3 regions of the Methylobacterium sp. A54F genome follow, and region 2 is predicted to be linked to each of the others. Evidence: riboswitches for the same ligand, from Rfam matches in the RefSeq annotation. Region 2 holds a riboswitch; each other region holds the start of a gene.
What was found. Region 2 has a riboswitch for cobalamin ahead of ACLBXP_RS06925 (TonB-dependent siderophore receptor). Riboswitches for the same ligand answer to the same signal wherever they lie in the genome.
Positions count from the first base shown of each region.

Region 1: it holds a riboswitch for cobalamin, as region 2 does, so the genes downstream of both, ACLBXP_RS01705 (TonB-dependent receptor) here and ACLBXP_RS06925 (TonB-dependent siderophore receptor) in region 2, are expected to answer to the same signal.
Region 3: it holds a riboswitch for cobalamin, as region 2 does, so the genes downstream of both, ACLBXP_RS03495 (CbtB domain-containing protein) here and ACLBXP_RS06925 (TonB-dependent siderophore receptor) in region 2, are expected to answer to the same signal.

Region 1 covers NZ_JBKFBF010000001.1:344,810-352,526, reverse strand. Annotated here, with positions in the region: gene ACLBXP_RS01740 (hypothetical protein) at 1-8, opposite strand, end outside; gene ACLBXP_RS01735 (hypothetical protein) at 33-326, opposite strand; gene ACLBXP_RS01730 (hypothetical protein) at 604-1,053, shown strand; gene ACLBXP_RS01725 (polysaccharide deacetylase family protein) at 1,058-1,945, shown strand; gene ACLBXP_RS01720 (FAD-binding oxidoreductase) at 2,019-3,425, shown strand; gene ACLBXP_RS01715 (DUF3775 domain-containing protein) at 3,443-3,841, opposite strand; gene ACLBXP_RS01710 (hypothetical protein) at 4,193-5,515, shown strand; cobalamin riboswitch at 5,603-5,795, shown strand; gene ACLBXP_RS01705 (TonB-dependent receptor) at 5,907-7,717, shown strand, end outside.
Region 2 covers NZ_JBKFBF010000003.1:130,201-137,917, reverse strand. Annotated here, with positions in the region: gene ACLBXP_RS06925 (TonB-dependent siderophore receptor) at 1-2,178, opposite strand, end outside; cobalamin riboswitch at 2,287-2,494, opposite strand; cobalamin riboswitch at 2,701-2,897, shown strand; gene ACLBXP_RS06920 (TonB-dependent receptor plug domain-containing protein) at 3,021-4,988, shown strand; gene ACLBXP_RS06915 (ABC transporter substrate-binding protein) at 4,996-5,841, shown strand; gene ACLBXP_RS06910 (FecCD family ABC transporter permease) at 5,838-6,884, shown strand; gene ACLBXP_RS06905 (ABC transporter ATP-binding protein) at 6,881-7,696, shown strand; gene ACLBXP_RS06900 (DUF6925 family protein) at 7,674-7,717, shown strand, end outside.
Region 3 covers NZ_JBKFBF010000001.1:689,505-697,221, forward strand. Annotated here, with positions in the region: gene cobN (cobaltochelatase subunit CobN) at 1-876, opposite strand, end outside; gene ACLBXP_RS03475 (Uma2 family endonuclease) at 881-1,492, opposite strand; gene cobW (cobalamin biosynthesis protein CobW) at 1,534-2,568, opposite strand; gene ACLBXP_RS03485 (DUF1636 family protein) at 2,576-2,941, opposite strand; gene ACLBXP_RS03490 (CbtA family protein) at 2,958-3,692, opposite strand; gene ACLBXP_RS03495 (CbtB domain-containing protein) at 3,733-3,915, opposite strand; cobalamin riboswitch at 3,957-4,147, opposite strand; gene cobU (bifunctional adenosylcobinamide kinase/adenosylcobinamide-phosphate guanylyltransferase) at 4,278-4,811, shown strand; gene cobO (cob(I)yrinic acid a,c-diamide adenosyltransferase) at 4,808-5,410, shown strand; gene ACLBXP_RS03510 (cobyric acid synthase) at 5,452-6,897, shown strand; gene ACLBXP_RS03515 (hypothetical protein) at 7,393-7,717, shown strand, end outside.

The DNA of each region.
Region 1 (7,717 bases), on a different contig from region 2:
TGGGACATGGTTCGGCTCCCGGTCGGGGCGGATCAGCGCGCGGCCTTCGGGGCAGGGCTGGAAACGGGGCGGAGCGCCGGGCGCGCAGCCTGCGCCACCGCGGGGGCCGTCTCGGTGAGGGCGATCACCCGGACGGGGCGGGGCGCGCAGCCGGCTCCGCCGTAGGGCCACGCCGCGGGCGCGCAGGCCGCCGGCATCGGCGCAGCCACCGCGGGAGCGGGCGCGGCGGCGGCGGAGGCGGGCTCCGAGCCCGTCGAGATCAGGGCCCCCGACAGGCCGGCGGCGATGACGGCGCTCGCGGCGCCGATCTTGACGAACAGTCCCATGACATTCCCTCGCGGCCGCCCGGCTCATCGCCCCGGCCGTCCCCGGTGCATCCCCTAGGGGGTGCGCATGTCCGGCGTTTTGCGTCGCAGATCCCGGGATCCGGTGATCCTGGCGCTTGTGTTGCGTCCGCCCCCGCGCGACGCAACAATCCGCCTGCGACGCCGCCGCGCGCCGGTCGCCCCTGGCGTCCCGGCGCGGGTGAGCTATCTCGGCGCGTCAACGGCCCGAGCCGGGCGCCGCGCCCCGAGAGGCCGGCCCACGGAAGGAATCCTCAGGATGCGTCTCCTCACCGCCCTCGCCGCCGCGGCCCTGCTCGCAGCCGGCCCGGCCGCCGCCCAGATCCGCAACGCCCCGGCCCCCCGGGCCCTCGAATTCGCCGCCTACATCTTCGCGGCCTCGAACGTCTGCGGCTATCGCATCGGCACCGAGCAGTTCGAGGCGCTGCTCGCCAAGCAGAACACCCGCGCCGAGGACGTCGCCCCCCGCGGTCCCTTCGGCAACCGGGTCCAGACCATGTTCGCGCTGATGTCGAACAACATGGCCCTCCACCGCGAGCAGTCCTGCCTCGCGGTCGCGGGCGAGTACGGGCCCGAGGGCAACATCGCCAAGAACGTGCTCATGCCGGTCGCCGACGCCCCCGGGGCGGACGGCCCGAAGCGCTCCGGCGAGATCCCGCCCCCGGCGGGCGAGGCACCCGCCCCGGCACCCGCCCCGAAGGCGCAGTAGCGCGGTGACGGGCCACGGCCGCTACCGCTACAGCGCGCTCAGCCAACGCCCGGTCTACGACTGGCCGGGGGGCCGGCGCCTCGCGGTCTATGTCGGCCTCAACCTGGAGACCTTCGCGTTCGGCGAGGGTCTCGGGGCGGAGCTCGCCCCCGGGGGCCCGCAGCCCGACGTGCTGAACTACGCCTGGCGCGACTGGGGCAACCGGGTCGGGGCGGACCGCCTGCTCGACCTGTTCGCGGAGCTCGGCCTGCCGGCCTCGGTGCTGGCCAACAGCCGGCTCTACGCGGACTGCCCCGGCCTGATGGAACGGGTGCGGGCCCGCGGCCACGAGGTGGTGGGCCACGGCCGCAGCAACGCCGAGCGCCAGGGCACCCTCCCGGAGGCCGAGGAGCGGGCGCTCATCGCGGAGGCGACGGAGGTCATCGCCCGCGCGGAGGGCCGCGCGCCCGCGGGCTGGCTCGGCCCCTGGATCTCCCAGTCGCGGGTGACGCCGGACCTGCTGGCCGAGGCCGGCTACCGCTACCTCCTCGACTGGGCCCACGACGACCAGCCGGTCTGGTTCGCCACCCGCGGCGGCGGGCGCATCCTCTCGGTGCCCTACCCGCAGGAGCTGAACGACATCCCGGCCATCGTCGCCCGCAAGGATTCCGCCACCGACTTCGCGGACATGATCGTCGACGCCTTCGACGAGATGCTGGCGCAGGCGCAGGCGGCCCCCCTGGTGATGGGCATCGCGCTGCACCCCTACATCGTCGGCCAGCCCCACCGCCTGCGTCCCCTGCGCCGGGCGCTCGCGCACGTCGCGGCCCGGCGCGAGGCGGTCTGGCTCACCACGGCCGGCGCCATCGCCGACCACGCGATCGCGCTGCCGCCGGGCCTCGTCTCCGACTGACGGAGGGGCGCCGGGCGTTCGGAATGCGCTAAAGGATCGGAAAAGCCGATCCGCGCCCCCGGAGGGACCGCCCATGACCGATGCCCTCGATGCCTTCCGCGATCTCCTGGGCGCCGGCGGCGTGCTGACCGCGCCCGGGGAGGTCGCGCCCTACATCCACGACCAGCGCGCGCTCATGGTGGGCGAGACCCCGGCGGTCCTGCGGCCCCGCTCGGTGGAGGCCGTGCAGGGGCTGGTGCGGCTCGCCCGCGCCCACGGCTTCGGCCTCGTGCCGCAGGGGGGCAACACCGGCTACGTCGGCGGGGCGACGCCCGAGCCCGGGCGCCGGCAGCTCGTGGTGAGCCTGGAGCGGATGACGCGCATCCGCGCCGTCGATCCCCTCGGCTTCACCCTCTCGTGCGACGCGGGCGTCATCCTCGCCGAGGCGCAGGGCGCGGCGGCCGCGCAGGGCTGCCTCCTGCCCCTCAGCCTCGGCGCGGAGGGGAGCTGCCGCCTCGGCGGCAATGTCGGGACCAACGCGGGCGGCCTTCAGGTCCTGCGCTACGGCATGACCCGCGACCTCGTGCTCGGCCTCGAGGTGGTGCTGCCGGACGGCAGCCTGTTCTCGGACATGGGCGCCCTGCGCAAGAACAACGTCGGCACCGACCCGAAGCAGCTCTTCGTCGGCGCCGAGGGGACCCTCGGCATCGTCACCGGCGTGGTGCTGAAGCTGTGGCCGGCGCAAGGCCACCGGGCCACCGCCTGGATGCAGCTCGCCGCCGGCGCGCCGATCCCGGAGGTCGCCGCGATCGTGCGCCGGGAGACCTCGGACCTCGCCTCCACCTTCGAGCTGATCTCCGCCTCCTCCCTCGCCCTCGTGGCGGAGATGCGCGGCAGCGCGATCGGCCTCACGGCCGGCCCCGGCGGCGCGGTGCTCCTGGAGCTGTCCGCCTCCTCGGCGCGCATCCCCCTCGACGACCTCCTGACCGGGACCCTGGAGGCCCTGATGGAGGCGGGCCACGTCGAGGATGCGGTGCTGGCCCAGTCCGAGCGCCAGCGCCGGGAGATGTGGACGATCCGCGAGACCATTCCCGAGGGCGAGAAGCATGCCGGCGGCTCGGTGAAGCACGACATCGCGGTGCCGGTCTCGGCCGTGTCGGCCTACCTGGCGCGCGGCGCCGAGATCCTAGCGCGCGCGGAGCCCGGGCTGCGCCTGTCGTTCTACGGGCACGTCGGCGACGGCAACATCCACTACAACCTCGTGGTGCCGCCCGGGGAGGACCGGCTCGCCTTCACCCGCCGCATCGAGGCCGGCCTCGCCCACGAGCTCTACGGGGCGGCGATCGCGCTGGGCGGCAGCTTCAGCGCCGAGTACGGCATCGGCCGCTTCAAGCGCGACCTGCTCGTGCGCTACACCGACGAGGCTCGGCGCGCGCTGATGGGCGCGGTCAAGCGCGGCATCGACCCCGACGGCGTGATGAACGCCGGGGCGATGCTGTAGGGGGGCGCCCCGCGGCCTCAGGCCTGCGGCAGGTCCGGCGTGATGCCCAGCGCGGCGAGGCCCTCGTCGAGGAGGTCGCCGGCATCCGGGGTGCCGAGGATCTCGCGCATCGCGCCCTCGCCGGCCGCCTCGCGCTCGCGGGCGAAGCGCACCGCATCCGACCATTCCTCCGGCTCCATGTCGCCGCGGCCGACGTAGAGGAGCGCCAGCAGGCTGGCGCGCTCGTCGTCGTTGAGGCCGCCGATCATGCTGCGCAGCTCGCTCTCGGTCGCGTCGTCGGTGCCGCCGACGAGGACGTCGGTGGCGCCGTCGTCGATGGGGTTCGAGCCGGAATCCGGGTCCGTCGGGCCCTCCTTCACGTCGATCGCCCGCACGCGGAGGATGATCTCGGTGACCTTGTCGACGGCGATGTCCATGAACGGCTCCTGATACGGTGCTTGAGCACCGACAACACCCGAGGGGCCGGACGGTTCGGTGGGCAGCCGGCCCCCGCGCAGGCGCGCAGAGCCCGACACCTTTGCGGATCGGTGCGCGGGCGCTAACTGCCACGGCGTGTCCGTCCGTTCCCCCCTCCCCCCGCCCGTCCCGCCCGCCCCGGCACCCTGGCCCTGCGCCTCGGCGGGCCGGCGCTCCTCGCCGCGGCGCTGCTGACGCCGGACCTGCCGGTCTCGGCCCGGGCGCAATCGGGCGAGGGCACGACGCCGGCCTGCTACCTGACGGGCGGCGGCGCCCTCGAGATCTGCCGCGACGGGACCGAGGCCGAGGGCGTGTTCTTCACGCCCCGCCCCTGCGAGTTCGCCCGCACCGTGCAGCTCCTGCGGCTCGGCAGCGCGCAGCCGCCCGGCCCGATCCAGGTGATCTACCAGGGCGAGGCGCCGATCGCGGCCCCGCGCGGCCGGCGCCAGGCGGAGGATTGCCCCCCGCGCCGGGCGACCGACCCCGGCGACGGCGGCGCCGTGCGGACCGCGCGGCTGCCCGAGCAGCTCTCCGTGACGATGCCGCCGAGCGCGCCCCGGCTCTGGGAGGCGGAGCGCACCCCGCCCCAGGCCGCCGGCCGTCAGGCGGCCCGCACGCGCCGGGGCCGCAAGGAGCCGCCGCCTGCGCCGCCCGAGCCGCAGGCCGAGGGCGTGGCGCCCCGCAACCCGATCGCGGTGGCGGGCCGCGACTGGGCGGGCGACCCCTACACCTACGTCTTCCTGCTCGCGGTGGCGGGGGGCGACACCGGCAACCGGCGCGTGCAGATCCTCGCCCGGACCTACGACTTCGAGCATTACGAGATCCGCAGCCGGGGCGCGGAGGGCTACGGCATCGCCTGGGCCCCCTTCGGCGAGGCGCCCGACGCGGAGGACGACCGGCGCCGGCGCAAGGGCCGCGAGAGCAAGGCGCCCGAGAACCCGAGCCCGACCGCCGTGCTCGACGAGGCCGGGCGCCCCCTCATCGGCAACTGCCCCGGGGCGGCGGGCGCCACGCAAGGCCTCTCAGGGTCGATCAGCGTCGTCGACCAGACCTACCACTACTTCTACACCGACGTGATGCCGGAGGATTGCAACGAGGCGCCCCTCAAGCAGCGCACGGCGCTCTACCTGCGCACCAGCCGCGACCTCTCGGCCGAGCGGGTCTGGTCGCTGCCCCGGACCATCGCCGAGCCGCTGCCGCCCGGCATCTTCGTGCGGGTGGGCAAGGCCAAGGGCATGGACCGCTGGGTCGTGTCCTACACCTGCAACCGCCCCGCCAACGCGCCGGGCGGCCCCATCTCGGACCTCTGCCTGCAATACACCACCGACCTGTCGGTGGGCGCGATCGCGGGGCTCACCTGGTACGCCGAGCCCCGGGCGGCGATGCGCTCGCCGACCTATCTCGGCCTGCGCGCTGGCGGCGACGGCGGCGGCCGCTACGGCCGGGCGGCGCATTACTGGATGACCGACCGCTACGGCAACCTCGACACGCCGGGCCTGTACTCGGTGAAGGCCGGCTTCCTGACCTGGCTCGACCGCACGGCGCCCCGCGTCGACGGCACGACCATCTCGAACCTCTACGGCCGCCCGATCTACTGGGCGACCTGGAGCGTGCGCCCCGTGGGGAGCCGCTGAACGGCTCCGACCGTGGCCCGTCTGCCGCGCTCCCCCGGGATTCGCGCCGGGCGCCGCGCCCCGCGTTGACCGCGCCGCGCCCGGCGGCCTAGCCTCCGTCCCGACGGTTCCCGTGAGGGATCAATAGGGAATGCGGTGAGGGGGCGACCCCGATTCCGCGGCTGCCCCCGCAACTGTGAGCGGCGAGCCCCCATCAGCACGTCACTGGGCTTGCGCCTGGGAAGACGATGAGGGGCCGCGACCCGCGAGCCAGGAGACCTGCCGTCAGCCGTGGTCACACGCGATGCGCGCCGGGCGGGGTGTCCTGGCGGGTGCCGAGCCGTCCGCACGCCGCGGCAGCCCGGCCTCGTTCGCGGTGACGTGCCACAGCCGTTGCCCGAGGTCCCCCCGCGTGTCACCCCCTGCCCGACGACGCCTCGCCCTGCTCGCCTGCGCGGCCGGCCTCTCCGCGCCTGCCGCCGCGCAGCCCGCGGCCGAGGCCACCCTCTCCGAGATCTCGGTGACCACCGAGACCGCCGCCCCGGCGACTGCGCCTGCGGGCGGCCTCCCGGCGGCCAGCGCCGGCTACGTCGGCGGCGTCTCCGGGATCGGCGGCGCCCTGCGGACGGTGGAGGCCGCGAGCGCGGGCGTCGTCACGGGCGCCGAGGTCAACAGCCGGCCGGTGACGCGCCCCGGCGAGGTGCTGGAGGCGGTGCCCGGCCTCATCGTCACGCAGCACTCCGGCGAGGGGAAGGCCAACCAGTTCTTCCTGCGCGGGTTCAACCTCGACCACGGCACCGACCTCGCGATCAGCGTCGACGGCATGCCCGTCAACATGCGCACGAACGCCCATGCCCAGGGCTATGCCGACATCAACTTCCTGATCCCCGAGCTCGTCGGCGCGGTGGAGTTCCACAAGGGGCCCTACTTCGTCCGCGACGGCGACTTCGCCTCCGCGGGCTCCGTGCGGATCGACTACCTCGACACGCTGGCCCGGAACGTGGCGCTCACCACGCTCGGCTCCTTCGGCTACAAGCGGGCGCTCTCGATGGCCTCGATGCCGCTCGGCGCCGGCACCCTGCTGGTCGCCGGCGAGGCGCAGACCTACGACGGCCCCTGGGCCGTGCCGGATCGCCTGGCCAAGCTCAACGGCGTCGTCCGCTACAGCCAGGGCACGGCGGCCGACGGCTTCTCGCTCACCGGTATGGCCTACTGGGCCAAGTGGAACGCGACGAACCAGATCCCCGAGCGCGCGGTCGCGGAGGGCATCCTCGGCCGCTACGGCACCCTCGACCCAACGGATGGTGGCAACACCGGGCGCTTCTCCCTCTCGGGCCGCTGGAGCCAGTCGGATGCGGGCGGGATCACCCGGGCGAGCGCCTACGTGATCCGCTACGACATGAACCTCTGGAACAACTTCACGTATTTCCTGAACGACCCCGTCAACGGCGACCAGTTCCGCCAGCGGGACAACCGGGTGCTCGGCGGGGGCGAGGTCTCCCGCACCGTCCTGGGCAGCCTGTTCGGCCTGCCCATGGAGAACGAGATCGGCTTCCAGACCCGCACCGACGACATCCGCGTCGGCCTGTTCAACACCGCCGCGCGTCAGTACCGCTCGACCGTCCTCGACGACCGGGTGCTCGAGGCGAGCGCGGCCTTCTACTACGAGAACCGGCTGCGCTGGACCGACTGGCTGCGCACCAGCGTCGGCTTCCGCGCGGACGCCTACTACGCCGACGTCCGCTCCGACACGCCGGCCAATTCGGGCCGGGCCCGCGACGGCATCGTCAACCCGAAGCTTGGGCTCGTCCTGGGGCCCTGGTTCGACACCGAATTCTACGTGAACTACGGCGGCGGCTTCCACTCGAACGACGTGCGCGGCGTCGTGGCCACCGTCGACCCGGCGAGCCCGCTCTTCAACATCGCCCGCTCGCCCTTCCTGGTGCCCTCGACGGGCTACGAGGTCGGCATCCGCAACCGCAGCATCGCGGGGCTCGAGACCGCCGTCGCGCTGTTCCGGCTCGACTTCGCCTCCGAGAACCTGTTCCAGGGCGACACCGGCACCACCGAGCCGAGCCGCCCGACCCGCCGCTTCGGCGTCGAGTGGACGAACCGCTACGCGGTGACGCCCTGGCTGCGGCTCGAAGGCGACCTGACGATCACCAACGCCCGCTTCTCGGACTACGACCCCGCGGGCAACCGGGTGCCGGATGCGCCGACCAC
Region 2 (7,717 bases):
CGTCGCGTAGCGGTTGCTGAAGCCGCGGTCGTAGTAGACCTCGTCGAAGAGGTTATCGACGTTCAGGTAGACCCGCACGTCCGGCGTGATCCGGTAGTAGGAGATCAGGTTGACGGTCGCGTATTGCGGCAGGTCGAAGGTCGAGACCGCCGTGCCCGCCGCGCGGCGGCCGACGAAGGTTACGCCGCCGCCGAGGCCGAGGCCCCTCAGTTCACCGCACTGGAACTCGTAGACGCTCTGGAACGCGAGGGCGTTCTCGGGGATGTTCGCGACGCGCGAGCCGATCGGGATGGTGTTGTCGCGGGTCACGGCGGCATCGACGTGGGTGTAGGTCCCGATGACCCGCCAGCCCGGTGCGAGGAAGCCCGCGACGCTCAGGTCGAAGCCGCGGCTGCGGATCTCGCCCGCCGCGACGCTGAAGTTCTGATCCACCGGATCTGCCGTGAGGACGTTCGTGCGGGTGATCTCGAACAGGGCGGCGGTGGCGCTGAGACGACCGTCGAGCAGGTCGACCTTCGCACCGACCTCGTAGCCCTCGCCTTCCTGGAAGGCGAAGGGCCGGAAGTTGCGGTCGGTGCCGCTGTTCGGCCGGAACGAGCGCGAATAGTTCCCGTAGACGGAGACCCAGTCGAGCAGGTCGTAGACGAGCCCGAAGCGCGGCGTCGCGGCCGTGCCCTGGAGGCGCGTCGTGGTGTTGTTGATGTAGGAGGTCGAGATCAGGCCGATATCCTCGACGCGCACCCCGAGCAGGGCGTGCAGGCGCGGCGTGATGTCGATCTGGTCCTGCACGTAGCCCGCGTAGCTCTGCGTGTTCTCCAGGAGGTTGCTGCCCGGCACGGTGAGCGGCGGCAGGGCCTGGCCGTAGCGGGGGTTGAGCAGGTCGAGGAAGAACGGGTTGGTGGTCGAGTTCGAGCGCGTGATCACCTCCCGGTAGCGATAGCTGTCGTATTCGAGCCCCAGCAGCAGGGTGTGCCGGAACGGGCCGGTCTCGAACTTGCCCGCGAGGTTGACCTGCACGTCCACGTCCGACCACGTGAGTTCCCGGTGGTCGAGGGTGCGCCGGAGGGTGCGCCCGTCGCCGAGGACGCCGACCGTCTGCACGGCGTCGCCCGCGATGTTGCCGCCCAGCACCTGCGTGCCGGCGGTCAGCACCCAGTCGGGATCGAACCGGTGCTCGATGCGCAACTGGCCGAGCGCATTGTCGTTGCGGAACGGCGCGAGGCCGGGTTCGCCGATGTAGCGGGAGCGCGGCACGGCCAGGACGTTGCCGCGGAACGGCACGATGCCGCGGTCGAAGATCTGCCCGGCGCTGATCAGCTCGCCTTCGAGCGTGATCGTGGTGTCCACCGTGGGGCGCCAGGCGATGGCGGGGGCGAGGTAGTAGCGGTCGCTGCTCACGAAGTCGCGAAAGCTGCCGTTGTCCTCGACCGCGCCGGTGACGCGGGCCAGCACCGTTCCGTCCGCGCTGACGGCGCCCGTCGCGTCGAAGGTGCTGCGCTTCGTGTTGAAGCTGCCGTACTGCGTGCCGATGGCGAAGGAGCGCTCGGCCAGCGGCTGCTTCGAGACGATGTTAAAGGTGCCGCCCGGGTCGCCCCGGCCGTAGAGGAAGGCGGACGGGCCCTTCAGCACCTCGATGCGCTCGATCGAGGCGATGTCCGGCGAATTCGGGTAGCCGCGGTTGATCGGGAAGCCGTTGCGATAGTACTCGCCCGTGGCGAAGCCGCGGATGGTGAACTCCGAGAGCCCGAGGCCCGCGAAGTTGTTGGCCCGCCCGACGCCGGCGAGATCGAGGGCGGTGTCGATCCGGGTCGCGGCGGCGTCTTCGAGCACCTGGTTCGGGACGACGACGACGGTCTGAGGAACCTCGCGCAAGGGGGTATCCGTGCGGGTCGCGCTGACGCTCTGCTTCGCGAGATAGCCGTCCACGGCGAGGCGCGGCCCGCCGTTCCCCTGGACCGTGAGCTCGTCCAACCGCACCTCCTGGTTCGCGTCGGCGGCCAGTTGCGCGGAGGCGGCGACGGGATCGAGGCCGACGGCGAGGAGCGTTGCCAGGGCGACCGCGCACGACCGCGTCCGTTCTCGGCTGGGGCCGGATGCGGCGGCACGGCCTGTCCTGCCAGCGAATCGGCCACCGAATCGGGATGATCCCGCGTGCGTGAAACCTGACCTGTGCGGCATCGCGCGAGCCCCTGACCGGACAAGGGCAGTTCCAGGCACGCGTGCGCGGGAGCGGGCGGTCGGCGCCTGCCACGGCCATGCGTTCCCTTCGGACACCCCGCCCGAGAAACGAAAACCATCGCCAAGGCAGGTCTCCTGGCTCGCGGGTCGTCACCTCTGCCTGACCTTCCCGGTGCAGGGCACCAGTGGTCGTTCTCGGCAGCGGTTCGCCGCTCACAGTTGCGGGGGCAGCTCCGGTCTCGCCCTCGCGGGCTCACCGGATTCCCTCTTAGCTCACGATCACGGGACCGTGAGAACCTTGACGGTATCCCTCATCGGTCCTGCCGGTACGGGAGTCAACCTGCCGAGCGCGGCTACGCCACCTGACGCGCCCGACTTCGGGTCTGTCCGATCCTGTTCCGGCGACCAGGGAGATCCTTCGTCTGCCGGGCCCTGTTCATGCGTCGGACCATCGCCGCCCGGATGTCGAGCGCAGGTTGTCGTCGTGTGTTGCCCGGCCGCGACGGACTGCGGTCGGAAGCTTGCTAGGATGCCCGTGACGGTTCCCCTCGGGGATCAAAAGGGAACGCGGTGAGGGCGCAAGCCCGATGCCGCGGCTGCCCCCGCAACTGTGAGCGGCGAGCCTTCCGCCACCATGTCACTGGGCAGCCTCGCCCGGGAAGACGGTGAGAGGGCAGCGACCCGCGAGCCAGGAGACCTGCCGTCAGTCGTGGTCACACGCGAAACGCGTCGGGCGGGGTGTCCTGGCGGGTGTCGAAGCACCGCCATTCCTGCGAGGAGGCGGATCGCCGAGGCCTCGTTCGCGGTGACGTGCCACTGCCGTCGCCCGAGGCCCGCCTCCCGTGTCCCATCCCCTTCGTTCCGCTCTCCGGAGCGTGCTGGCGCTGTCCTGCGCCGGCCCGGCCCTGCTCGCCACGCCCCTGGCCCATGCCCAGCAGGTCGCCGCGCCCTTCGCGGACGTGCCGCGCGGCGCGCAGGCCGCCGTCTCGCTGTCCGAGATCTCGGTCTCGGCCACCGGCGTGCCGACGCCGGTCAGCCAGACGGGCTCCAGCGTCACCGTGCTGACCTCCGACCTCATCCAGGCCCAGCAGGTCCGCACGGTGCCGGACGCCCTGCAGCAGGTGCCCGGCCTCAACGTGGTCCGAACCGGCGGCGCGGGCGGCCAGACCTCGGTCTTCATCCGTGGCACCAACTCGAACCACGTGAAGGTCCAGATCGACGGCATCGACGTCAACGATCCCTCGACCCCGAACCGCGCCTTCGACTTCAGCCAGCTCCTGACCGAGGACCTCTCGCGCATCGAGGTGTTGCGCGGGCCCCAGAGCGGCCTCTACGGCGCGGACGCCATCGGCGGCGTGATCTCCTTCGTGACCAAGCGCGGCGAGGGCCCGGCCCGGGCCACCGCCTTCGCCGAGGGCGGCTCCTACGGCACCGCCAACCAGGGCGGCCGCATCTCCGGCTCGGACGGCATCTTCGACTACTCGGTCAGCGTCCAGCACCTGCGCCAGGCCGCGCTGCCGGTGACGCCCTTCGAACTCCTGCCGGCCGGCGTCCCGCTCCGGACCGCCTTCACGGACATCAAGACCGTCTCGACCAAGCTCGGCGCGCAACTCACCGACACGTTCCGCCTGAACTACGTGCTGCGCTTCTCCGACAGCGCCTATCTCGACCAGGCGGATGCCGGCTTCCCCTTCCTGCCGACTCCGTACCGCAATCTCGCGGACCAGCAGCAGCTCCTCATGCGCGGCGAGGCCGAATGGACGCCGGTGCCGGGTTTCCACAACGTGTTCGGGGCGAACTACGCCAGCTTCGACCGCCTGAGCGCCGGCCCCCTCGATCCCTTGTCGCCGCCCACGCCGACGACCTCCTTCGGCGAGCGCACCCGCTTCGACTACCGCGGCGACGTGCAGCTCGCGCCGGGCAACCTGCTGCTGTTCGGGGCGCAACGCGAGGACGAGCGCATCGATACGACCGGGCTGAACCGCCGGAACGGCAACACCGGCGGCTTCGCCGAATTCCAGTCCGCCCTCACCGACCGCGCCTTCCTCGTGGCCAACATCCGGCACGACGCGAACGACCAGTTCGGGGGCGCCACCACCTTCCGGGTCGCGCCGAGCTACATCCTTCCGGGCACCGACACGCGCCTGAAGGGCAGCGTCGGCACCGGCTTCAAGCCGCCGACCCTGAGCCAGCTCTACCAGGACTTCCCGGACTTCCGCTTCTTCGGGAACCCGAACCTGCGCCCCGAGGAGAGCTTCGGCTTCGATGCCGGCCTCGAGCAGCCGCTCGGCGACCGGGTGCTCGTCGGCGCGACCTATTTCGAGACCGACTTCCGCAACCTGATCCAGACGGCCTTCTTCCCGACCTTCTCGACCAGCGTGAATGTCGGCCGGGCGGTCGCCTACGGCGCGGAGAGCTTCGTCTCGCTCAAGCTCACCGACACCCTCAGCGCCCGGGTCGACTACACCAACACGGTGACGAAGGACGAGGTCGCCAACCAGGAGCTGCTCCGGCGTCCCCGCCACAAGGTCAGCCTCACCGGCATCTGGACGCCCCTGCCGAACCTGACGCTCACCGGCACGCTGATCTCCATCGGCTCCTTCGTCGACGGGAATCGCGATTTTTCCGTTCCGCGCCTGAAGAACCCGGGCTTCACGCTGGTCAATCTCTCGGCCAGCTACGCCGTGTCGGAGACGACGACGCTGTTCGCGCGCATCGATAACCTGTTCGACCAGCGCTACCAGAACCCGACCGGGTTCCTGGGACCCGGCCTCGCCGTCTACGGCGGCGTGCGCCTGACCACGTTCTGAGGTGACGATGCCGTTCCGGGCCGCATGCGCGCTCTCGGCCGTCCTCGCAACCATGCCCGCGGCCCGCGCCGCCGGCACGGCTGAGACGCCCGTGCGCGTGGTCTCGATGAACCTGTGCGCGGACGAGCTCGTCCTGCGGCTGGCCGACCGCGACCAGGTTCTGGCGGTGACCTACCTCGCCCGGGACCCGCGCGGATCGACGGTCGCAGCCGAGGCCGCCGGCCTGCCGGTCACCCGCGGCCTCACCGAGGAGGTCGTCGCGCTCCGGCCGGACCTCGTCATCGCGGGCGCCTTCACGACGCGCGCCACCGTCGGCATGCTCAAGCGCGTCGGCTCGCCGGTGCTCGAACTCGGCGTGCCGGCCGATCTCGACGGCGTGCGCGGGCAGATCCGGCAGGTCGCGGAGGCGCTCGGCCATCCCGAGCGGGGCGAGGCGCTGGTCGCGGACCTCGACGCCAGGCTCGCATCCGTCACGCCGGCCATCCGCCCGTTGCGGGCCCTCGTCATGCGCCCGAACGCCTTCACGGTCGCGCCCGGCGGCCTCGGCGACGCCCTCATCCGTGCCGCCGGCCTCGTCAACGTCGCGGCCGAGATCGGACGCGACCGGTTCGGGCAGGTGCCGCTCGAAGCCGCGGCGATGGCGGACGCGGACCTGATCGTGGTCGACGAGGCTGCGCCGGGAGCCCCTTCCCTCGCCGACACGCTCCTGCACCATCCCGTCTTCCGGGCGCTCGCGCGGGAACACCGGACTGTCGCGATCCCGAACCGCTACTGGACATGCCCGGGCCCCCAGGTCGCCGAGGTCGTGGCGCGGCTGGCGGCGGCCGCGAACGCGCGGGCGCCCCGGCCATGAATGCGCCTCTCACGGGCCTCGCCCAGCCTGCCTCGCGGCGGCTCGGCACGCCGAGCGCCCGCCGGGTCGTCGTCAGCGTCCTCGGCCTCGCCGTCTTCGCCCTGACGCTCGCCTCGGTCGCCGTCGGCTACGCACCCTTCGACGTGCCGGCCGCGTTCGCGGACCTCGCCGGGGGCCGGGCCACGCTGCCGGCCCTGGTGCTGTGGGAGCTGCGCATGCCGCGGGCGCTCCTCGGCGGCCTCGTCGGGTTCAGCCTCGGGCTGACCGGCGCGGCGATGCAGGGCTACCTGCGCAACCCGCTCGCCGACCCCGGCATCCTCGGCATCTCCTCGGCCGCGGCGCTCGGCGCCGTGCTCGTCTTCTACGGCGGCCTCGCCGCCTCCTTGAGCCTCGCCCTGCCGCTCGGCGGCATCGCGGGCGCGGGCGTGGCGGCGCTGCTCCTCAACGCGCTCGCCGCCCGCGGCAGCAGCACGCTCGGGCTGATCCTGGCCGGCGTCGGCCTGTCGAGCCTCGCCGGCGCCCTCACCGCCCTGGCGCTCAACCTCTCTCCAAACCCCTACGCGGCGCTGGAGATCGTGTTCTGGCTGATGGGGTCGCTCGCGGACCGCAGCCTGGACCATGTCCTCCTGTGCCTTCCCCTGATGGCCGTCGGCTGGGGCCTGATGCTCTCGACCGGTTCCGCGCTCGACGCCCTCACGCTCGGGGAGGACACCGCCGCGAGCCTCGGGGTCGGCCTCGCCTCGGTGCGGCTGCGCCTCGTCACCGGGGCGGCGCTCGCGGTCGGCAGCGGGGTGGCGGTCTCCGGCGCCATCGGCTTCGTCGGCCTCGTGGTGCCGCACCTCGTGCGGCCGCTCGTCGGGGCTCGCCCCGGCGCCGCCCTGCTGCCGAGCGGGCTCGCCGGGGCGGTCCTGGTGCTCGCGGCGGATATCGGCGTGCGCCTGGTCGCCACCCGGCCGGAGCTCAAGCTCGGCGTGGTGACCGCGCTCGTCGGCGCACCGTTCCTGATCGTGCTGCTCCTGCGGAACCGCGGGAGGCGGGCATGAGCCTCGGCCTTCACGACGCCCGCGTGACGCTCGACGGCAGGACGATCCTCTCGGACATCGACCTCGCCCTGGAGCGCGGCCGCTTCGTCGGGCTGGTCGGTCCGAACGGGGCCGGCAAGACGACGCTCCTGCGCGTCCTGGCGGGGCTGGTCGCCCCGACACCGGGTCGCGTTACCCTCGAAGGTCACGCGCTGTCCGGCCTGAGCCGCGACAGGCGAGCCCGCCGGATCGCGGTTCTGTTCCAGGGCGCCGGCGTCGGTTGGCCCATGACGGTGCACGAGATCGTGGCGCTCGGCCGGCTGCCGCACCGCCGCGCCTTCGCGGGCCTCACGGATGCCGACGAGGCGGCGGTCGCGCGGGCGATGGCGCGCACCGATGTCGGGCACCTCGCCGGCAGGACCGAGCCGACCCTGTCCTCGGGTGAGCGCATGCGCGCGCTGCTCGCCCGGGCGCTCGCGGTCGAGGCCGACTGGCTCCTCGTCGACGAGCCTGTCACCGCACTGGACCCCGCCCACCAGCTCGACGCCATGGCGCTGCTGCACGCCGCGGCGCGCGAGGGCACCGGCGTGGTCGCCGTCCTGCACGACCTCGCCCTCGCGGCCCGGTTCTGCGACCGGATCGTCGTGCTGTCCGCCGGCCGGCTCGTCGCGGACGGCCGGCCGGAGGAGGCACTGACCGACGCCCTGCTCGCTCGCGTGTTCGGCGTGACGGCGGAGCGCGGCGAGGCCGCGGACGGAACGCGATACATCCTGCCCTGGGCACGGTCCCGGTCCGACAAGGAGGAGTGCGATGGCGACATCATCCCAGACTGAGGCGGTCACGACCCTGCTGCG
Region 3 (7,717 bases), on a different contig from region 2:
GCCGCGGCCCCCGAGCGCCGCGACGAGCGCCGCCACCGGCGCGGTGTCGCCGCCGAGGACGGCGGAGCGGTAGACGAGGAGCAGGGCGAGGGGCGCGCTTGCCCGCACCGTTCGGGCTGTCTCCCGCGCCGCCACCCCAACCCCCGTCATCCCGGGGCTCGCCCCAGGCGAGAGCCCGGGATCCAGACACGCCGAGGCGTCAGGATCGGGCCTTGTCGGCGGCTCTGGATCCCGGGCTCCACTGCGCGGCCCCGGGATGACGGGGGCGGTGGTGGAGATCGGGAAGTCCGCCCAGTCCGCCGCCGCGCGCGCCGTCGCCAGGTCGAGGGGGCCGCAGCCGGGGCACCACGGGAAGCCGCGGGGCAGGGGTTCGGGGGGCTCGACCGTCGCCGGATGGCCGATGGCGTGGGCGAGCCGGCCCAGCATCCGGCGCAGGTTCGCGGGGCCGCCGGCGCGGAAATAGGCGTCGATCTCGGTCGCGAGGGCGGGGTCGGTCGAGAAGGCGGCGAGGCGCGGGTCCGGCCGGTCGTCGCCGGGCAGCACCGCGAGGTGCACGCCGTTCGCCCGCGCGGCGGCCGCCGCCCGCTCGATGCCGTAGCGCCAGTAGTCGAGCCCGCCGAGGCAGCGCACCACGACGGCCCGCGCGCGGGCGATCACGCGGTCGACGTAGAGATCGACGGACATCGGGTGGCGCAGCCGGGCGAGCTTGGCGAGGCGCAGGCTCGGCAGGCCCGGCTCGGCCGCGTGCGCGGCCGCGACCCCGAACAGGTCGGAATCCGTGAAGGAGAGGATCACGAGGTCGCCGGGCTCCTGGCCCAGGTCGACGGCCGCCTCGCCCTCGTCGAGGGAGACCGTGTCGATGCGGATCAGGTGCATGGCGTCAGGCCGCCGGGTCGGCGGACTCGTCCGGCTGGACGAGCCGCGGCCGTGCCGGGAAGGTCACGCCGTCGTAGATCTCGGCGAGGGGCAGGGTGAGGCCGAGGGTATCGAGCGGCAGCACCGCGTCGAGGCCGGCGATGCGCGCGGCCTGCCAGCTCCGGTCGGGCGCGCGGGTCCACAGCCGCACTTCGGCGGCGTTCGGTTCCACCAGAAGGATCGCCGCGAGACTGTCGACGGCCCGGTACTCGGCGAACTTCTCGAAGGCGTCGAAATCGCGGGTGCTCGGCGACAGCACCTCCACGACGATGCGGGGCTCCGCGGCCTTGAGCGCATTCGGGTCGCGCGGGCCGCAATCCACGCCGACATCCGGGCGGCGGATCTGGCCGGGCAGCGTCTCAAGGCTTCCATTCCCCGTGAAGGGCCGGCAGCCGCTGCCGCGCAGGCGGACGTGCAGGGCCGCCACGAGATTGACCACGATGTCGTCGTGGACGTTTCGGGCGCCCGCCATCAGACGCACCGGCACGCCGCCCACGAGTTCGTAGCGGTCCGCCTGGCGCTCCTGCCAGGCGAAGAACGCGGCGACGCTCATCGGTTGCGGGCTGCGCTCCAGCATGTCCCGGGTTCCTCTCGGCCGGCAGTGTAGCCCGGCGCCCGCTACCCGGCGAGCGCCGCCGCGACGGCGTCGCGGTCGAAGCCCTTGAGGCCGATCACCACCAGGCGGCCGTCGCGCGTCTCGCCCGCGCGCCAGGGCCGGTCGAAATGATGCGCGATGCGGGCGCCGACGCCCTGCACGACGAGGCGCATCGGCTTGCCCTCGACCTCCGCGAACCCCTTGATGCGCAGGACGCCCGGCGTCTCGGCGGCCTTCGCGACGCGGGCCGCGAGGTCCCCCGGGGTACCCGCCGGGCGCACCGGCAGCGCCACGGTCTCGAAGTCGTCGTGGTCGTGGTCCTCCCCGTCGCCGTGGTGGGAGGGGCGGGCGTCGAGGTCGTCCTCGGCCGCCGCGCCGAGGCCCAGCATCACCCGCGGGTCGATCTCGCCGTGGGCGGTCTCGATCACCTTCACGGCGCGGGGCAGCTGACGCTCCACCTCCGCGCGCACCCGCTCGCGCTCGCCCGCCTCCAGGAGGTCGGCCTTGTTGAGCACCACGAGGTCGGCGCAGAGGAGCTGATCCTCGAACACCTCCTCGAGGGGGTTGTCGTGGTCCACGCTCCGGTCGCCGGCGCGCTGCGCGGCGAGCGCCGCCGGATCCTCCGCGAAGGCGCCGGAGGCCACCGCCGGGCCGTCCACCACCGCCACGACGCCGTCGACGGTGACGCGGGAGCGGATCTCGGGCCACTGGAAGGCCTGCACCAGGGGCTTGGGCAGGGCGAGGCCGGAGGTCTCGATCAGGATGTGCTCGGGGGGCTCGGCGCGGCCGAGGAGCTGGTTCAGCGCCGGCACGAAGTCGTCCGCGACGGTGCAGCAGATGCAGCCGTTCGGCAGTTCGACGATCGCGTCCTCGGTGCAGCCCTCGACGCCGCAGGCGGCCAGGAAGGAGCCGTCGAAGCCGACATCACCGAACTCGTTGACCAGGATGGCGAGGCGCCGGCCCTGCGCCCGCTCCATCACGTGGCGCACGAGGGTCGTCTTGCCGGCCCCGAGGAAGCCGGTGACGATGGTGCAGGGGATCTTCTGGACGATGCTCATCGGGGCCTCACGCCGCGCTCGGCGGGAACGGGGGGATGCGGGCGATCACGCCCTTGCGGAACGCCTCGGGCCGCGCCCGCCAGGGGACGAGGCCGTCCGCCGTCTCGCCGTAGAGCCGGAGGCCGTCGAGGATGGTGCGGGCGGAGGCCTCGGCGTCGAGGTCGCCGTAGACGTAGGTCCAGCGGTCGGCGCTCGCCACCGCGACCGTGCAGGGCCGCTTGCAGACGGAGAGGCACGCGACGGGCTCAATCCGCACCCCGTCCACCGGCGCCGCGGCCTGGGCGGCTTCGAGCGCCGCGAGGAGGCGCGCCCCCGCGCGGGGGCCCTCGTCGTCCCCCTCCGCCCGGCAGGTGGTGCAGACGTAGAGGACCATCGGTGGGGACGGCGCCTCAGCCACGGGATGCGGCCCCGCGGCCGAAGACCTGCCAGGTCCAGCCGAAGGCGAGCCCGATCGCCGCCCAGAACACGAAGCTCACGGCGAGCGAGCGCGCCGCGAACTGCGCGGCGAGGCCGGCCGGCAGGGCGGTGGGCGTCGCGGCCACCTCCGGCGCGCCCGCGACGTGGGGCGCCGCGATCAGGACGAGGCCGCCCGCGATGGCGACGGCGGAGCGCCGGATCGCGATGAGGTAGAGCCCCATGGCGGTGGCGGCGGCGGTCATCACCCACCAGGCCTGCCGCACGGCGAGCGGCGCCGCCTCGCTGCCGGGCAGTTCCGGCGGCAGGCCCAGCGCCGGGGCGAGCGCGACCGCGAGGAAGCCCGCCACCGCGAAGCCCAGCGCCCGCTCAGGGGTCGGCTCCCGCCTGCAGGCGAGCATCACGGCGCCGAGGAGCAGCGCGTAGCCGACGCCGCCGACGAGGGTCGCGAGGCCGGTGAAGATCATGCGGGGCAGGCCCGGGCCGGGCTGCCACGCGGGCGGGGCGCCGTGCCCGTCGCCGTGGGCCTCCGCGTGGACGGGCACGACCAGGCGGGCGGGCGCCGCGAGGGCCGCGTGGGCCTCGGCGGGCGCCTCGTAGCGCTCGGCCGCGATGATTAGCGGCGAGGTGAGGCCGATCTGGAGGCCCGTCGCGACGACGGCCGCGAGGAAGCCGGCGGCGAGCGCCGCCGACAGGAGCCGGATGAGCATGACGGTCTTTTGGGCTGACGTGCGGGCTGACGGTGCGGCGTCAGTGGCAGGGGAAGTTCTGCGTGTGCCGGAAGTCGTGGGCCGCGTTGTGGAGCGCGGCGGCCGGGGCGAAGCCCGCCATGAACACGAGGCCGAGGCCCAGGAAGGCGGCGACCGCGATCGCGGCGAAGCCCTCGTTGGCGCGGGAGCCGGACTGGACGAGGGTCTGGGTGCTGGTCGACATGGGCACTGCGGTCTCCGGCCGCCCCACCGGCGGCGTTCGAGGGTCACGTTCGGGGGACGGCAGGTCTCCTGGCTCGCGGTTCGTCGCGCCTGCCGCCTTCCCGGGTTGGCCGGTGGCTGATGGCAGGAACTCGCCGCTTACAGTTGCGGGGGCAGCCGCGGAATCGGAGTCGCCTCCTCACCGCATTCCCTTTTCACCCCGTCGCCGGGGCACCGTCGGTCGCGTGTTCTAACGCACGGCCGGGCCCGGCACAACGCGCCCCGGCCAATTGAATTCCGAATCCGGACGAGAATCCCGCGCCGGGCCCGCAAAACCCGCCCGCGCGCTTTGACCTCGGCGCGGCTTCGGGCGAAGGAGGCGCCATGCGGCAGGCTCCTCCCCGGTTGACCCTGGTGCTCGGCGGCGCGCGCTCGGGCAAGAGCGCGTACGCGGAGGCCCTGATCGAGCGCGCGCCCGCGCCCTGGCTCTACCTCGCCACCGCCGAGATCTGGGACGACGAGATGGCCGAGCGCGTCCGCCTCCACCGGGAGCGGCGCCGCGCCGGCTGGGAGACCCGGGACGTGCCGCGCGACCTCGCGGGGGCGCTCGCCGCCGCCCCGGGCCCCGTGCTGGTCGATTGCCTCACCCTCTGGCTCACCAACGTGATGCTCGCCGAGGGCGACGTTCCGGCCGAGACCGAGGCGCTCTGTGCGGCCTGCCGGGTCGCGCGGGGGCCGGTCGTGCTCGTCTCGAACGAGGTCGGCCTCGGCATCGTGCCCGAGAACGCGCTGGCGCGCCGCTTCCGCGACGCGGCCGGGCGCCTGCACCAGCGCCTCGCCGCGGAAGCCGACCGGGTCGTCCTCACCGTGGCCGGCCTGCCGCTGACCGTGAAACCCTCGCCCGAGGAGAGCCCATGACCGACGACCTCGCCCGCCATCGGGAGAAGATGGAGAAGCGCAAGGCGGTGCAGGACGCGGAGGTCGCCTCGAAGACCATCGAGAAGGGCCTCCTCATCGTCAACACCGGCCCGGGCAAGGGCAAGACCACGGCGGCCCTCGGCCTCGCGGTGCGGGCGCTCGGCCGCGGCTGGCGGGTCGGCATCGTGCAGTTCATCAAGGGCGCCTGGGACACCGGCGAGAAGCACGCCCTGAAGGCCTTCGGCGACCAGGTCTCCTGGCACACCCTGGGAGAGGGCTTCACCTGGGAGACGCAGGACAAGGCCCGCGACATCGCCGCCGCCGTCAACGCCTGGGAGACCGCGGTGGCGCTGATGGCCGACCCGACGATCCGCCTCCTCGTCCTCGACGAGATGAACATCGCGCTACGCTACGACTACCTCGATCTCGACGCGGTGGTGGCGACCCTGCGGGCCCGCCGGCCGGACCTGCACGTCGTCGTGACGGGCCGCAACGCCAAGCCGGCCCTGATCGAGGCCGCCGACCTCGTCACCGAGATGGGGAGCGTGAAGCACCACTTCGCGGCGGGCGTGAAGGCGCAGGAGGGGATCGAGTTTTGAGCGGTCCGGTGCCGGGCGGAAGCCGCACGACCCACGCCCTGATGATCCAGGGCACCGGCTCGGATGTCGGCAAGTCGCTGATCGTCGCGGGGCTCGCCCGGGCCTTCGCGCGGCGCGGCCTGCGGGTGCGGCCGTTCAAGCCGCAGAACATGTCGAACAACGCCGCCGTCACGGCGGATGGCGGGGAGATCGGGCGGGCGCAGGCGCTGCAGGCGCGGGCGGCCGGGGTGGCGCCGTCCGTCCACATGAACCCGGTCCTGCTCAAGCCCCAGAGCGAGGTGGGCAGCCAGGTCGTCGTCCAGGGCCGCATGGTCGCAACCGTGAAGGCCCGCGACTACCAGGCCTGGAAGCCGCGCCTCCTCGACGCCGTGCTCGACAGCTTCTCGCGGCTGCGCGCCGAGGCCGACCTCGTGCTGGTGGAGGGGGCGGGCTCGGCCTCCGAGGTGAACCTGCGCCGGGGCGACATCGCCAACATGGGCTTCGCCCGCGCGACCGGAACGCCCGTGGTGCTCGTCGGCGACATCGACCGCGGCGGCGTCATCGCGAGCCTCGTCGGCACCAAGGCCGTGATCGACCCGGAAGACGCCGCAATGATCCGTGGCTTCATCGTCAACCGCTTCCGCGGCGACCCGAGCCTGTTCGCCGACGGCATGGCGCTGATCGCGGCCCGGACCGGCTGGGCGAGCCTCGGCCTCGTGCCGCACTTTCCCGGGGCGGCCCGCCTGCCGGCCGAGGACGTCCTCGGGCTCGCGGGCTCGGAGCCGGGTGGGGCCGCGGCGAAGACGATCGCCGTGCCGGTGCTGCCGCGGATCGCCAACTTCGACGACCTCGACCCCCTGCGGGCCGAGCCCGGCCTCGCCGTGGTGCTGGTGCGCCCCGGAACGCCGCTTCCGGGCGATGCCGCCCTGGTGCTGCTGCCGGGCTCGAAGACCACCCTCGACGACCTCGATGCCTTCCGGGCGGAGGGCTGGGACATCGACCTCGCCGCCCACCTGCGCCGGGGCGGGCGGGTGCTCGGCCTCTGCGGCGGCTACCAGATGCTCGGGCGGACCCTGAGCGACCCGCACGGCATCGAGGGAACGCCCCGCACCGTGCCGGGCCTCGGCCTCCTCGACGTCGAGACCGTCATGACGCCGGAGAAGCGCCTGGAGGCGGTGACCGGAACCAGCCTGGCGGACGGCGTGCCCTTCTCGGGCTACGAGATGCACATCGGCGAGACGACCGGCCCCGATGCCGCCCGCCCCCTGATCCGCCTCGCGGATGGGCGCACGGACGGGGCCGTCTCGGCGGACGGGCGCGTCGCCGGCACCTACGCGCACGGCCTGTTCGCCGACGACCGCCAGCGCGCCGCCTGGCTCGCCCGCCTCGGCGCCGCGGGCAGCGACCTCGCCTACGAGGCCGGGGTCGAGGCGGCGCTCGACGGCCTCGCCCGCCACATCGAGGCGCACGTCGATTGCGACCACCTGCTCGCGCTCGCCCGGGGGTAGCGATCCTGGGCGGGCGTCGACTCAGCCTTATGGAGCAAATGCACCAAATGCCATCGTCGGTGATGGTTAACATCAACGTATGAGTCGCGAAAATGAAGCCGCGTCGGCTATCATTGCTGGTCTGTCAGACGGGCGCCACCCCAGATGCGCCGCGGAGCCTGCTACGGACCGCACAGGCGCGATTGAGATCAGGGTGCGATATATCGCCGCTGCAAAATATTTTTCGAATCTGTGGATAAGTCCTCTTGACACACAATATGTCGTATCAAGGCGCAGTCGCTATACTACATGTTGGAATTAACTTGTTTTGAACTTCGACTCCCGACCCGCTATTGCTAATTGTGACGATGGGCGGCGGGTGATTCAGACACCATCTCGCTCATCATGGAAGGGGTTGACATCAGGAAAGCGGCCTTTCGGACGCGCAGCTACGAAAAAATCTGTGGATATTAGTTCGTCGCTAACCGCTCAACGGTCAAGCTTAGGGAGGGTCGGATGGATAACATGACGCTAGACGACTACCGTAAGCTCGTCGAGCAGGTGATGCGTGAAACTATGTCCTCTGGTAATGAGGCGGTTCCACGAGTGTTCACGAATGTAGGTACTGAGCACGCCAAAGTGGTGATCTCCACAATGTTGGACTATGCCCAGCAAGGCTTGTATGCGTACTCCGATAAGCTCAGCGCAGAAGTTTGGCTACCAGAAAAGATAATTGGTTTTCTGAACAGGGCGCCATCAGCGGATATTTGTGTCATTGTAGACAAGGTCGATGCTCTGAACGATGCAGAGTCAGCGCTGTTCTACCTGCAAGAGCAGGTTG